One region of the Mycolicibacterium sp. TY81 genome, then DNA from elsewhere that is predicted to be linked to it. Evidence: riboswitches for the same ligand, from Rfam matches in the RefSeq annotation. Region 1 holds a riboswitch; the other holds the start of a gene.
The links. Region 1 has a riboswitch for cobalamin ahead of metE (5-methyltetrahydropteroyltriglutamate--homocysteine S-methyltransferase). Riboswitches for the same ligand answer to the same signal wherever they lie in the genome.

Region 1 (5,929 bases):
CGGAGCCCTCGCCGGTCTGATCGCCGGCATTCTGGGGTTCCTGTTTGCCTGGATTTTTGCTGAACCCACCATCGACAAGGCCATCGACTACGAATCCGGCCGCATGAACGTGCTCTCGACCGTCCACACGGCCATGGGCCATCCGGTCGAGCCGGACGGGCCCGAGCTGTTCAGCCGGTCCATCCAGTCGGGTATCGGTGCGGCCACCGGCATCATCGCGTTCTCTGTGGCGATGGGTGCGCTGGTGGCTGTCGCGTATCTGGTACTGCACGGCCGGTTCCAGGTCCGGCCCAAGGTGCTGGGCTGGACCACCGCCGGTTTCGGCTTCCTGGGTGTGTACCTGTTGCCGTTCGTGAAATACCCGTCGAACCCGCCCGCTGTCGGCCATGAATTCACCATGGAGGCCCGCGGTTTCCTGTACCTGGGAATGGTGTGGGGGTCGCTGGCCCTGCTGGGCCTCGCGGTGTTCGCCGCGCGCAAGCTGTCTGCGAAGGTCGGCTGGGCGCGTGCCGTCGGAATCTCGGTGCTCGGCTTCTTCGTGCTGTACGGCGGTCTGCTGGCGGCGCTGCCGTCGCTGGGTGATCTGGCCGCCAATGTCGAGCACGCGGGCGAGTTCGGCTTCGCGCGCGCCGCCACCGAGACGCCGCAGCCGATCACCAACACCTTCGATACGCCGGTCACCGTCGACGGCAAGGTCTACGCCCCCGGGCAGTTGATCTACCCCGGATTCGACGCCGACCTGCTGTGGAAGTTCCGGTGGTACTCGCTGATCGACCAGGCGTTGATCTGGACGGTCATCGGGCTGGTGTTCGGCGGGCTCGTCGAGCGCTACCTCGGTGGCGCCAGGAAGGCCGCACCGGCACAGGACGTGGCAGCCGCGCTCTGACGATTGCGGTTGCCGCGCACTACAGTTCGAGGCATACCGACACAGAAAGGCGGCAGCATGCTGGTTGTCACGACGAATGACCTGCCCGGGTGGGAGATTCAGCGGGTCTGCGGTGAGGTGTTCGGCCTCACCGTCCGGTCCCGGAACGCCTTCGCGCAGATGGGCGCCGGGTTCAAGGCGATGTTCGGCGGCGAGCTGCAGGGCATGACCAAGAACCTCGCCGAGAGCCGCAACGAAGCCATGGGCCGGCTGCTCCAGGAATGTCACGCCCGCGGCGGCAATGCCATCATCGGGATGCGGTTCGACACCACCGAGATCGGTGACGTGTGGACCGAGATCTGCGCGTACGGCACTGCGGTACAAGCGGTTCCGGTCACCGACGCCGCCCGCTACACCGCACAGCAGTTGGGTTACGGCGGCGGTCCGGGCCCGGCACAGGGCCCGACAGGGTAATCTCCACGGCGCAGCTGGTTTGCCAATGACGCTTCGGTGTCTGCGGCGTCGAATGGCGGGGAACCGCCATGAGAGGGAACCCGGTGAGAATCCGGGACTGTCCCGCAGCGGTATGCAGGAACGACCGCCGTCATCCGCACTGGTCCGCATCGGACTGGGAAGCGACGGCCACTAGGTGCACCCGAAGGGTGCGTGCCTGCGAGTCCGAAGACCTGCCAGCTGTGCCGGATGCGCCGCGTCCGGCGGTGCATCGCCTCGTGGAATGGGCTGATCGCCGAGGGCGGTTTGTGCTGTCCTCGATGAATGTCCTTGGGCGGTGCGCACTTCCGTCGCATTTGAAGGACGTCAGTTGTCAACACCATTCACCGCAACCATTCTCGGCGCGCCCCGCATCGGTCCGAACCGTGAACTCAAGCGGGCCGTCGAACGCTATTGGGCGGGCCGGATCGACCGGGCCGCGCTCGAGGAAATCGCCGCGGGCCTGCGCCGCGAGACCATCGCCGCGTTGTCGGCCGCCGGACTGGATTCCATTCCGGTCAATACGTTTTCCTACTACGACCAGATGCTCGACACCGCGGTACTGCTCGGCGCCCTGCCGAGTCGCGCGGGCGGCATTGCCGATGATCTCGATCGCTATTTCGCGGCGGCTCGCGGGACGGCGGACATCGCACCGCTCGAGATGACGAAGTGGTTCGACACCAATTACCACTACCTGGTCCCGGAGATCGGCCCCGACACCACGTTCACACTGCATCCGGACAAGGTGCTGGCAGAGCTCAAAGAGGCTCAGGCGCAGGGTATTCCGGCCCGGCCGGTGATCGTCGGGCCGATCACGTTCCTGGCGCTGAGCAAGGCCGTCGACGGCGCCGAGGTGCCCATCGGGCGCCTCGGCGAGCTGCTGCCGCTGTATGCCGAACTGCTGGGCCGACTCGCCGCAGCCGGTGCCGAGTGGGTGCAGATCGACGAACCCGTCTTGGTCACCGACATCCTGGACGGCACTGCCAACGCCGCCGAATTGGCCGAGTATGCCTACGCCACGCTCGCGGCAGCCGCCGAACGTCCGGCGATCCTGGTCGCGACCTACTTCGGCGAGCTGGGGAGTGTGCTGCCGGCGCTGGCGCGCACGCAGATCGACGGCGTCGCAGTCGATTTCGTCGCCGGCGGTGACCAGCCGACGGCCGGAATTCCCGGTCTCGCGGACAAGCTGTTGGTGGCCGGCGTCGTCGACGGCCGCAACGTCTGGCGCACAGACCTGGAGGCCGCACTGGTCCGGCTGGAGTCAGTGCAGGAGTCGGCACGTTCGGTGGCTGTGTCCACGTCGTGCTCGACGCTGCACGTCCCGTACTCGCTCGAGCGCGAGGACGGTCTCGACGACGCGCTCCGCGGCTGGCTGGCGTTCGGTGCCGAGAAAGTCGACGAGGTCGCGACGCTGGCGACGGCGCTGCGCACTGGCCGGGGCTCGGTGGCCGCGCAGCTCGAGGCATCGAACCGGGCGGTCGCGTCACGCAGGCACGACCCGCGACTGCACAACGCCGCCGTCCGAGCCCGGCTCGGCACGGTCCTGTCCGGTGGCATCAGCCGCGGGCCGGCCGCCGAACGGCGTAAGGCACAAGACGCCCGCCTGCATCTGCCGGCACTGCCGACCACGACGATCGGTTCGTTCCCGCAGACCGTCGAGATCCGCAAGGCCCGGGCGGCGTTCGTCGCCGGCGAGATCGACGAGGCCGATTACATCGGCCGGATGAAATCCGAAGTCGAGACGGTGATCCGGTTGCAGGAGGAACTCGGCCTCGATGTGCTGGTGCACGGCGAGCCCGAGCGCAACGACATGGTGCAGTACTTCGCCGAGCATCTCGACGGCTTCTTGACCACCAAGAACGGCTGGGTGCAGTCGTACGGCAGCCGCTGCGTGCGCCCGCCGGTCCTCTTCGGCGACGTCACCAGGCGGCAGCCGATGACGGTCGAGTGGGCGACCTACGCGCAGACGTTGACCGACAAGCCCGTCAAGGGCATGCTCACCGGCCCGGTGACGATCCTGGCCTGGTCGTTCGTTCGCGACGATCAGCCGCTGGCGGACTCGGCCAACCAGGTGGCGCTGGCCATCCGGGACGAGACCGTCGATCTGCAGTCCGCCGGCATCGCGATCATCCAGGTCGACGAGCCGGCGTTGCGAGAGCTGCTGCCGCTGCGCAATGCCGACAAGGCGGCCTACCTGCAGTGGGCGGTCGACGCGTTCCGGCTCTCGACGTCGGGCGTCAGCGACGCCACGCAGATTCACACGCACCTGTGCTATTCGGAGTTCGGTGAGGTGATCGGCGCCATTGCCGATCTCGATGCCGACGTGACGTCGATCGAGGCGGCACGCTCACACATGGAGGTCCTCGACGACCTCAACGGCATCGGGTTCTCGAACAGCGTCGGCCCCGGTGTGTACGACATTCACTCGCCCCGGGTTCCCACCACCGGCGAGATGGCGACATCGCTGCGCCGTGCGCTGGATGCCGTTCCGGCAGAACGGCTCTGGGTGAACCCGGACTGCGGGCTGAAGACCCGCAAGACCGACGAGGTGACCGAGTCGCTGCGGCGCATGGTGCAGGCGGCACTGTTGGTTCGCGCCGGATAGCTCGCCGATGACTGCGCTCCGGAACCTGAGCCAGGTTCCGGAGCGCAGTTCTTTTCGGGGTCACGCGGCAGTGCGTCACCTGAAATAAAACCGGCTGCCCGAGCCTTGACCTTGCTGGGCCAGCGCCCGGAAACCGATTGGAGACGAATCGATGTCGCGAGTAGTGCAGTTCGCCGAATACGGCACACCTGAGGTTTTGCGAGTGGTCGATGTCGAGCCGCCGGCTCCCGGACCCACCCAGGTGCGAATCGCGGTACGTGCCGCGGGCGTCAATCCGATCGACTGGAAGATCCTCGGCGGATACATGCGCGAACTGATGCCGCTCGAGCTGCCCGCCGGTGTGGGGTCCGACGTGGCCGGCGTCGTCGACGCCGTTGGGTCCGAGGTGACCGAGTGGGCGGTTGGCGACGAGGTTCTGGGCCGGTCGACGACAGGTTCGTTCGCGGATCTTGCGCTGGCGGAAGCTGCCGAGCTCGTCCGTAAGCCTGAGGGCGTCGGCTGGGAAGTGGCGGGCTCGCTGGCAGGCGCGGGCGGCACTGCGTACACGGTGCTGGGGAAGCTCGGCGTCAAGGCGGGCGACACCCTGCTCATCCATGCGGCCGCGGGCGGCGTAGGTACTTTTGCCGTCCAGCTCGCAAAGGCTCAGGGTGTCAATGTCATTGGCACGGCGGGTGAATCCAACCACGAATACCTGCGTTCGCTCGGCGCGACGCCGGTCACCTACGGCGATGGTCTGCTCGAGAGGGTGCGGGCCGCCGCACCCGACGGAGTCGACGCCGTTCTCGACGCCTCCGGTCGCGGCGAGATTCCGTTGTCGATCGAGCTCACCGGCGATCCGGCCCGGGTGCTCACGCTGGTCGCCTTCGACCAGGCCGACACCGGCATCGAGGTGCACGCCGGTGGGTCCGGAAGCGAACTGGGCGCCGCCCTTCGCGAACTCGCGACGCTTGTCGCGCAGGAACGTCTTGCCGTCTCGATCAGCGAGACGTACCCGCTGACCGAAGCCGGTGCCGCGCTCTCGGCGAGCACGACGGGCCATGTGCACGGCAAGCTCGTCGTCGTGCCGTGAACACTACGACGGTCAGCTGACCACCACCAGCAGGTCATTGCCTTCGACACTGGCCGTGGGCGCCACCGCGAGCCGCGTGACGGTACCGGCTCTCGGCGACGTGATGGCTGCCTCCATCTTCATCGCCTCGATGGTGGCGACCGTTTGGCCGGCGCTCACCCGCTCGCCAACGGTCACCCGGATCGTCACGACGCCGGCGAACGGCGCCGCAACGTGGTCCGGGTTGCCGCGGTCCGCTTTCTCCACCGCGCGGACTGCGCTGTCGATCGACCTGTCCCGCACCAGGATCGGGCGTAGCTGACCGTTCAACAGGCACAGCACCGTCCGCATGCCGCGGTCATCGGGCTCGGAGATGGCCTCGAGACCGATGAGCAGCTCGACGCCCTTCTCCAACTCGACGCGGTGCTCTTCGCCGCGGCGCAGCCCGTAGAAGAACTGGTTGGCGCTCAGGCGGGAGGTGTCGCCGAATTGTTCTCGATGCGTGCGGAATTCGCGGGTCGGACCGGGGAAGAGCAGCCGATTCAGGGCCGCTCGGCGGGTAAGACCGGGTTCCGCCAGTTCGGCGTAGTCCTCGACGGTGAGGGTTGCCGTCGGCCTGGTGTCGGACCTTCCGCGAAGGGCCTTGCTGCGCAAGGGTTCCGGCCAGCCGCCGGGCGGGTCGCCGAGCTCGCCGCGGAGGAAGCCGATCACCGAATCCGGGATGTCGCAGCGGTGCGGGTCGGCGGCGAACTCCCCGGCGCTCATCCCGGCGCCGACGAGCGCCAGCGCAAGATCACCTACCACCTTGCTCGACGGCGTCACCTTCACCAGCCTGCCGAGAGCGTGATCTGCTCCGGCATAGGCGTTTTCGATGTCCTCGAACCGGCCGCCCAGCCCGAGGGCGGCGGCCTGGGTACGC
Region 2 (5,929 bases), 930 kb from region 1:
AGACGGCGCGGACGCGCCGCACCGAGACACCCAACGCGGCGGCCGCATCACGACCGAAGGCGAACGCGTCCAAGGCATCTGACTGCAGCCAGCAGATCGCCAGGCAGGCCGCGCACACGGCACCGCACAGCGCCACCTGAGACCAGCCGGCCCCCGCCAGCGAGCCGAGCAACCAGAACAGCACCCCGCGCGTCTGTTGCGTGTCGGCCGACGAGAACACCACCATTGCCGTGGCCGCGGAAAAGAGCTGGGTGCCAGCGACACCGGCCAGCAGCACGCGGTCCTGCCCGCCGCCGGACACCGCGGCGAGGGCCAGCACCAGAACGAAGGCGATCACCGCACCGACGAACGCACCACCCGACAGCGTCAGTGCACCGCCGATACCCGTGACCACGACCAGCACGGCTCCCGTCGACGCGCCGGACGAGATGCCCAGCATGAACGGGTCGGCCAGCGGATTGCGCATCAGCGACTGTAGGATCGCGCCGCAGATGCCCAGGCCCGCACCACAGATCGCGGCCAACAGCGCGCGTGGCAGCCGCAGCTCCCAGACGATGCCGTCGTCGATCGGCGCGACATCCGCCGGGCGGCCCCAAACATGTTGCGCGACGACGGCATACACGTCGACGAAGCCGAGGTCGGCCGGCCCGATGATCATAGCCGCCGCGATCGACAGCGCCAGGACCACCAGGCCGAACGTCGTCATAGCAGCCGTACGCACGGCCGTCAGGACTTCCCGCCCAGCCCGAATGAACGCAGCCCGGACGCGACGGTCTCGACAGCGTCGACGTTGCGCAGCGACGGATCCATCGCGCTGGCCGGCAAGACAATCCACCGCTTCTGCCGCACGGCCTTCAACTTGCTTGCTGCCGGGTCGGTTTCGAGGAACTTGATCTTGTCGGCGACGCTGTCGCCATCCTTGCCGCGGGTGAGATCAGCGAGCACCAGCACGTCCGGATCGCGCTGCAGGATCGCTTCCCACGAGATCTCCGGCCACAGCTGCCGGTTGTCGGCGAACACGTTGCGCGCCCCCACCGCCGTGGTGATGATGCCCGGCGCTCCGCAGCAACCCGCGATGTACGGCGTTCTGGTACCGGCGTACCACCACATCAGGGAGGTATCGCCGGCCTCGAGGCCGCTCGTCGCGGTCGCCATGCGCGCCCGCAGCGTCGACACCAGCTTGTCACCACGCTCGGCAACACCGAAAACCTTGGCAACATCACCGATTTCGGCGTACATGTCGTCGAGCGTCAGCGCGCGTTGTTGCGCCGCGTCCTGACCGCCGCACTCGCTGGAGGACTGGTAGGTCGGCACTCCCAGCCGCTCGAACCGATCGCGCGGGGCGACACCCTGATCGGTGAACGACCAGTCGAACGTCGCGTACACGAAGTCGGGTTTCTCTTTCAGCACCCGCTCGAATGACGGGAAATCGCGGCTCAGCACAGGCACTTTGGCGTTGTCGGCGGCAAGGTCCGGCCGGACGTCGTCGCTCCAGGACGAGGTACCGGCCATCCGGTCGGCGAGCCCGAGGGCCAGGAGCAGCTCGCTGGCCGGCTGATTGATCGAAACCGCGCGCTGCGGCGGCGATTTCACCGTCACCGTACGTCCGCAGTTCTCCAGCGTGACGGGATAGCCGGCGGCTGCGGCGTTGACAGTTCCGGTCGCCCGCGGTCCGCCACATGAGCAGACGAGCGAAACGACCAGTGCGACAAGCACAATGGTACGTAGAGACACGGCGGCGCCTTCCGATCCGGGACTCGGGTCGCGGAGTCCATGCGTGGGCGGGTCCTCGCGCCGCCAGGCCGCGAGAGCCCGAGCCAGCAGGTCTTCGGACTCGGGATCATCCAGGCCGGAGCGCCTTCCCAGCCCGCGTGGGGCCAGTGGCCGTTGCTCCGCCTGTCCTCCTTACCGCTGCGCGTCAGTTCCGGTTTCGCACCGGATTCCCTGACCCAACCGCGTTGGGTTCGACTGGCTCGAATCGGACCATACCAGCGCCGCGGCGGGGCCGCGCCGGCGTGAGAGCCCCGGACGCGCCGACGGTCCGCGAATGTGCGACCAGACCGCCAGAATCGCTGGGAGGGCGATCTGTGTGCACCGTCGCGGCGCCGCGGGAGCGCGAGAAACCTACGACTCGGCGCGCTTGCCCTTCAGGCCACGCCAGAAGAGGTTGATCATCAGCTCGGTGGCGTCGTTGACGTCCGTGTCGCCCGCGCTGACACGGGACGCGATGGCCTCACCCGCACCCACCAGGGCCACGGCCATCATCTCGAAGTCACTGTCCGGCTCCGGGTTTCGGGTACCCGCGCTGAGCAGCCGCGCCACCAGGTCGATGATCTTCTCGCGACCCTCACGCACGGTGTGGGCGAACGCCTGCGAGCTGGTGGCCTGCGTGTAGAGCACGATCCACGACGCCCGGTTGCGGTCGATGTACGTCATGAACGACAGCACGGCGTTGCGCAGCAGGTCGCGCGGGCTCTGCGCGAAGTTGATGTCCGCACGGACGGTGTCGACGAAGCGCGTCAGCTCCCGGTCCAGGCAGGCTGCGAACAGCTCTTCCTTGGAGCCGTAGTAGAGGTACAGCATCGGCTTGGAGATCTCGGCCTGCGCGGCGATCGCGTCCATCGAGGTCTCGTGATAGCCGTTCACCGAGAACATCTGCACGGCGGCGTCGAGCATCTGCTGTTCGCGGACGGCCCGCGGCAGCCGCTTGGTTCCACCTGCCATCAGATCAGGGTATGCAACGAGCGGCCTACTTCACGCATTTCGCGCCCGGCCCCTTCATGCCCGCCACCCGCAGCACCGACTTGTCGACCTGCGCCTGGTCCAGCTGCCCGGCCTGCACCGCCGCCTCCAGCTTGTCGAGCACGTCCGGGACGCCGTCGGTGGTGATCCACAGCGCGACGTCCGCGCCGGCCTGCAGCGCCTTGAGCGCCGCGTCGGCCACGCCGAAGTGCTGGGTGATGGCGGCCATGCCGGTCAGGTCGTCGGTGAACACCACGCCGTCGAACGGCGGGCCGCCGTACTCGCCGCTGCGCAGCAGGTCGTAGGCCGGCTTGCTCAGGCTGGCCGGGTCGTCGCCCTGCGTCAGTCCCGGCACCTGCAGGTGGCCGACCATCACAGCGACGGGCTGCTGCGTCGTCAGCGTCCGGTACGGCACCAGGTCGTTGTCTTTGAGCGCCTCCAGCGGCGGCGTCTTCACCCCGCCCGTGTGCGAGTCGCCCGAGCCGTGCCCGTGCCCCGGGAAGTGCTTGAGCACCGGGACGAGCCCCGCCTCACGCAGCCCCGCGGCGTACGCACCGGCGTACTCGGTCACCTTCTGCGGGTCCGCGCCGAACGAGCGGTCGCCGATGACCTCGTCGTCGGCCTCCTCGGTGACGTCGGCGTCGGGCGCGAAGTCGACGGTGATGCCGAACTTGTCCTTCATCTGCTGCCCGCGGTCCTTGGCGATGGCCTGAACCTCGGCCGGGGTCTTGGTCGCCGCCAGCACGCGCGCCGACTCCTGCGGGCCGATCAGCTTCTTCAGCCGGGACACCCGGCCGCCCTCCTCGTCGATGCTGACCGCCAGCGGCAGCGCGCCGGATGCGGCCTGCAGCGCCGGGATCGAACCGTCCGACAGCATCGACAGATCCGTCCAGCTGCCGATGAAGATGCCGCCGACCTGCTGCTGCGTCACCGCGGCGCGGGCGTCGGCGGCGTCCTTGACACCCACCATGAGCAGCTGGGCCAGCTTCTGGCGCAGGGTGAGCGTGCTGAGCAGCGCGTGCGGATCGCACGGCGGTGAGGTCGGTGCGGGCGCGTCCATCGGCTTGCTCGACGACGCGGTGCTGGAGGCCTGGCTGGACGTACTGGACGCGGCCGGACGGTCGGACGACGACGAGCAACCGGCGACCAATCCGGACACCAGTGCCAGCGCGCCGAGGGTTCGGGTCAGGGACATGGGTTTCGAGCCTAACGGTTCCGGTCGCGGTCCCCCGGGACCCCGTGAGACGGCCGCCGAAACGGGGCCCAGGCAGGTCGCCATGCTAGTTTGGGCGCCATGGACCGCTTCCTCGTGCCCGCCGGAGCCAGCATCGTGGTCGGTCTGTTGCTCGGCGCCGCAGCGGTCTTCGGCACCACGCTGATGCTGGAGCAGGACACCAAGCCGACGCTGCAATCGGGCGATCCAGCGTCATCGGTGCTCAACCGGGTCGAATACGGCAACCGCAGCTGATCCCGCAGCGCCGCTCTCCCGGCGCTGCCTATGGGTCGTCAGCGCGGCCGCACTGGTCCTGACGTTCGCCCAGTCACCGGGCCGGGTCTCGCCCGACACCAAACTCGATCTCACCGCCAACCCCGCACGCTTCCTGGCGCGGGCGGCGAATCTGTGGAGCAGCGACCTCCCCTTCGGCCAGTCGCAGAACCAGGCCTACGGCTACCTGTTCCCGCACGGCACGTTCTTCCTCGCCGGTGATGTCATCGGCCTGCCCGGCTGGGTGACGCAGCGGCTGTGGTGGGCGTTGCTGCTCGTCGTCGGCTTCTGGGGCGTCATCAGGGTCGCCGAGGCGCTCGGCATCGGGAGCCGGTCGTCGCGCGTGCTCGCCGCCGTGGCGTTCGCGCTGTCCCCGCGGGCGCTGACGACGCTGGGCGCCATCTCCTCCGAGACCCTGCCGATGATGCTGGCGCCGTGGGTGCTGCTGCCGGTGATCCTGGCGCTGCGCGGTGACTCGGGGATTTGTGCACGATTTTCCGCGGTGAGCGCGGAAAATCGTGCACAAATCACGCCTGGAATCCGGCAGTTGGCCGCCCGCTCGGCCGTCGCCGTCGCGCTGATGGGCGCGGTGAACGCCGTCGCGACGCTGACGGGCTGCCTGGCCGCGATCATCTGGTGGGCCGCGCACCGGCCCAACCGGCGCTGGTGGCGCTTCACGGCGTGGTGGTTCGGCTGCACGCTGCTCGCGATCCTGTGGTGGGCCGTGGCGCTGCTGCTGCTGGGCCGGATCAGCCCGCCGTTCCTGGACTTCATCGAATCGTCGGGCGTCACGACGCAGTGGCTGTCACTGACCGAGGTGCTGCGCGGCACCTACGGCTGGACGGCGTTCGTCGCGACCAACGCGACGGCCGGTTCGTCGCTGGTGACCGGTTCGGTCGCGGTACTGGCGACGACGCTCGTGGCCGCCGGCGGCATGGCGGGCCTGGCGATGCGCAGCATGCCGGCCCGCGGGCGGCTCATCTCGATGCTGCTGTTCGGGCTGCTGCTGCTCGCGGTCGCGTACGCGGGCGGGCTGGGCTCGCCCATCGCGCACCAGGTGCGGGCCTTCCTCGATGCCGGCGGCACCCCGCTGCGCAACGTGCACAAGCTCGAGCCGGTGCTGCGGCTGCCGCTGGCGCTGGGCCTGGCCCACGTGCTGGGCCGGATTCCCCTGCCGGGCACCGCGCCGCGGCGGGAGTGGATCAACGCGTTCGCGCACCTCGAGCGGGACAAGCGGATGGCCGTGGCCGTCGTGCTGCTGACGGCACTGGTCGCCGGGACGTCGTTGGCGTGGACGGGCCGGCTCGCCGCGCCGGGTGCCTACCGCGCCATCCCGCAGTACTGGCACCAGACCGCGGACTGGCTCGACGCGCACAACGCCGAGACCCCGGGCCGCGTGCTCGTCGCGCCGGGCGCGCCGTTCGCCAACCAGGTCTGGGGCAATACGCACGACGAGCCGCTGCAGGTCCTCGAGCGCGGCGCGTGGGGTGTGCGGGATTCGATTCCGCTGACGCCGCCCGAGACCATCCGGGCGCTGGACTCCGTGCAACGCCTGTTCGCCACCGGGCGGCCGTCCGCCGGATTGGCCGATACCCTGGCCCGCCAAGGCATTTCGTTCGTCGTAGTGCGCAACGACCTGGACCCCGACAACTCGCGGTCGGCGCGACCGCTGCTGGTGCACCGGGCCTTGGAAGGTTCCCG

Region 2: linked by a shared signal. The riboswitch ahead of KI240_RS25450 (ABC transporter substrate-binding protein) and the one ahead of metE (5-methyltetrahydropteroyltriglutamate--homocysteine S-methyltransferase) in region 1 are both predicted to bind cobalamin.

What each region holds. Positions count from the first base shown of each region.
Region 1 covers NZ_AP023362.1:4,413,122-4,419,050, reverse strand. The annotation lists gene KI240_RS21285 (CbtA family protein) at 1-886, shown strand, start outside; gene KI240_RS21280 (YbjQ family protein) at 944-1,339, shown strand; cobalamin riboswitch at 1,366-1,573, shown strand; gene metE (5-methyltetrahydropteroyltriglutamate--homocysteine S-methyltransferase) at 1,689-3,962, shown strand; gene KI240_RS21270 (NADP-dependent oxidoreductase) at 4,114-5,031, shown strand; gene KI240_RS21265 (pyruvate carboxylase) at 5,044-5,929, opposite strand, start outside.
Region 2 covers NZ_AP023362.1:5,340,379-5,346,307, reverse strand. The annotation lists gene KI240_RS25455 (FecCD family ABC transporter permease) at 1-706, opposite strand, end outside; gene KI240_RS25450 (ABC transporter substrate-binding protein) at 727-1,734, opposite strand; cobalamin riboswitch at 1,803-1,988, opposite strand; gene KI240_RS25445 (TetR/AcrR family transcriptional regulator) at 2,125-2,724, opposite strand; gene KI240_RS25440 (glycoside hydrolase family 3 N-terminal domain-containing protein) at 2,750-3,937, opposite strand; gene KI240_RS25435 (DUF2613 domain-containing protein) at 4,037-4,210, shown strand; gene KI240_RS25430 (alpha-(1->3)-arabinofuranosyltransferase) at 4,161-5,929, shown strand, end outside.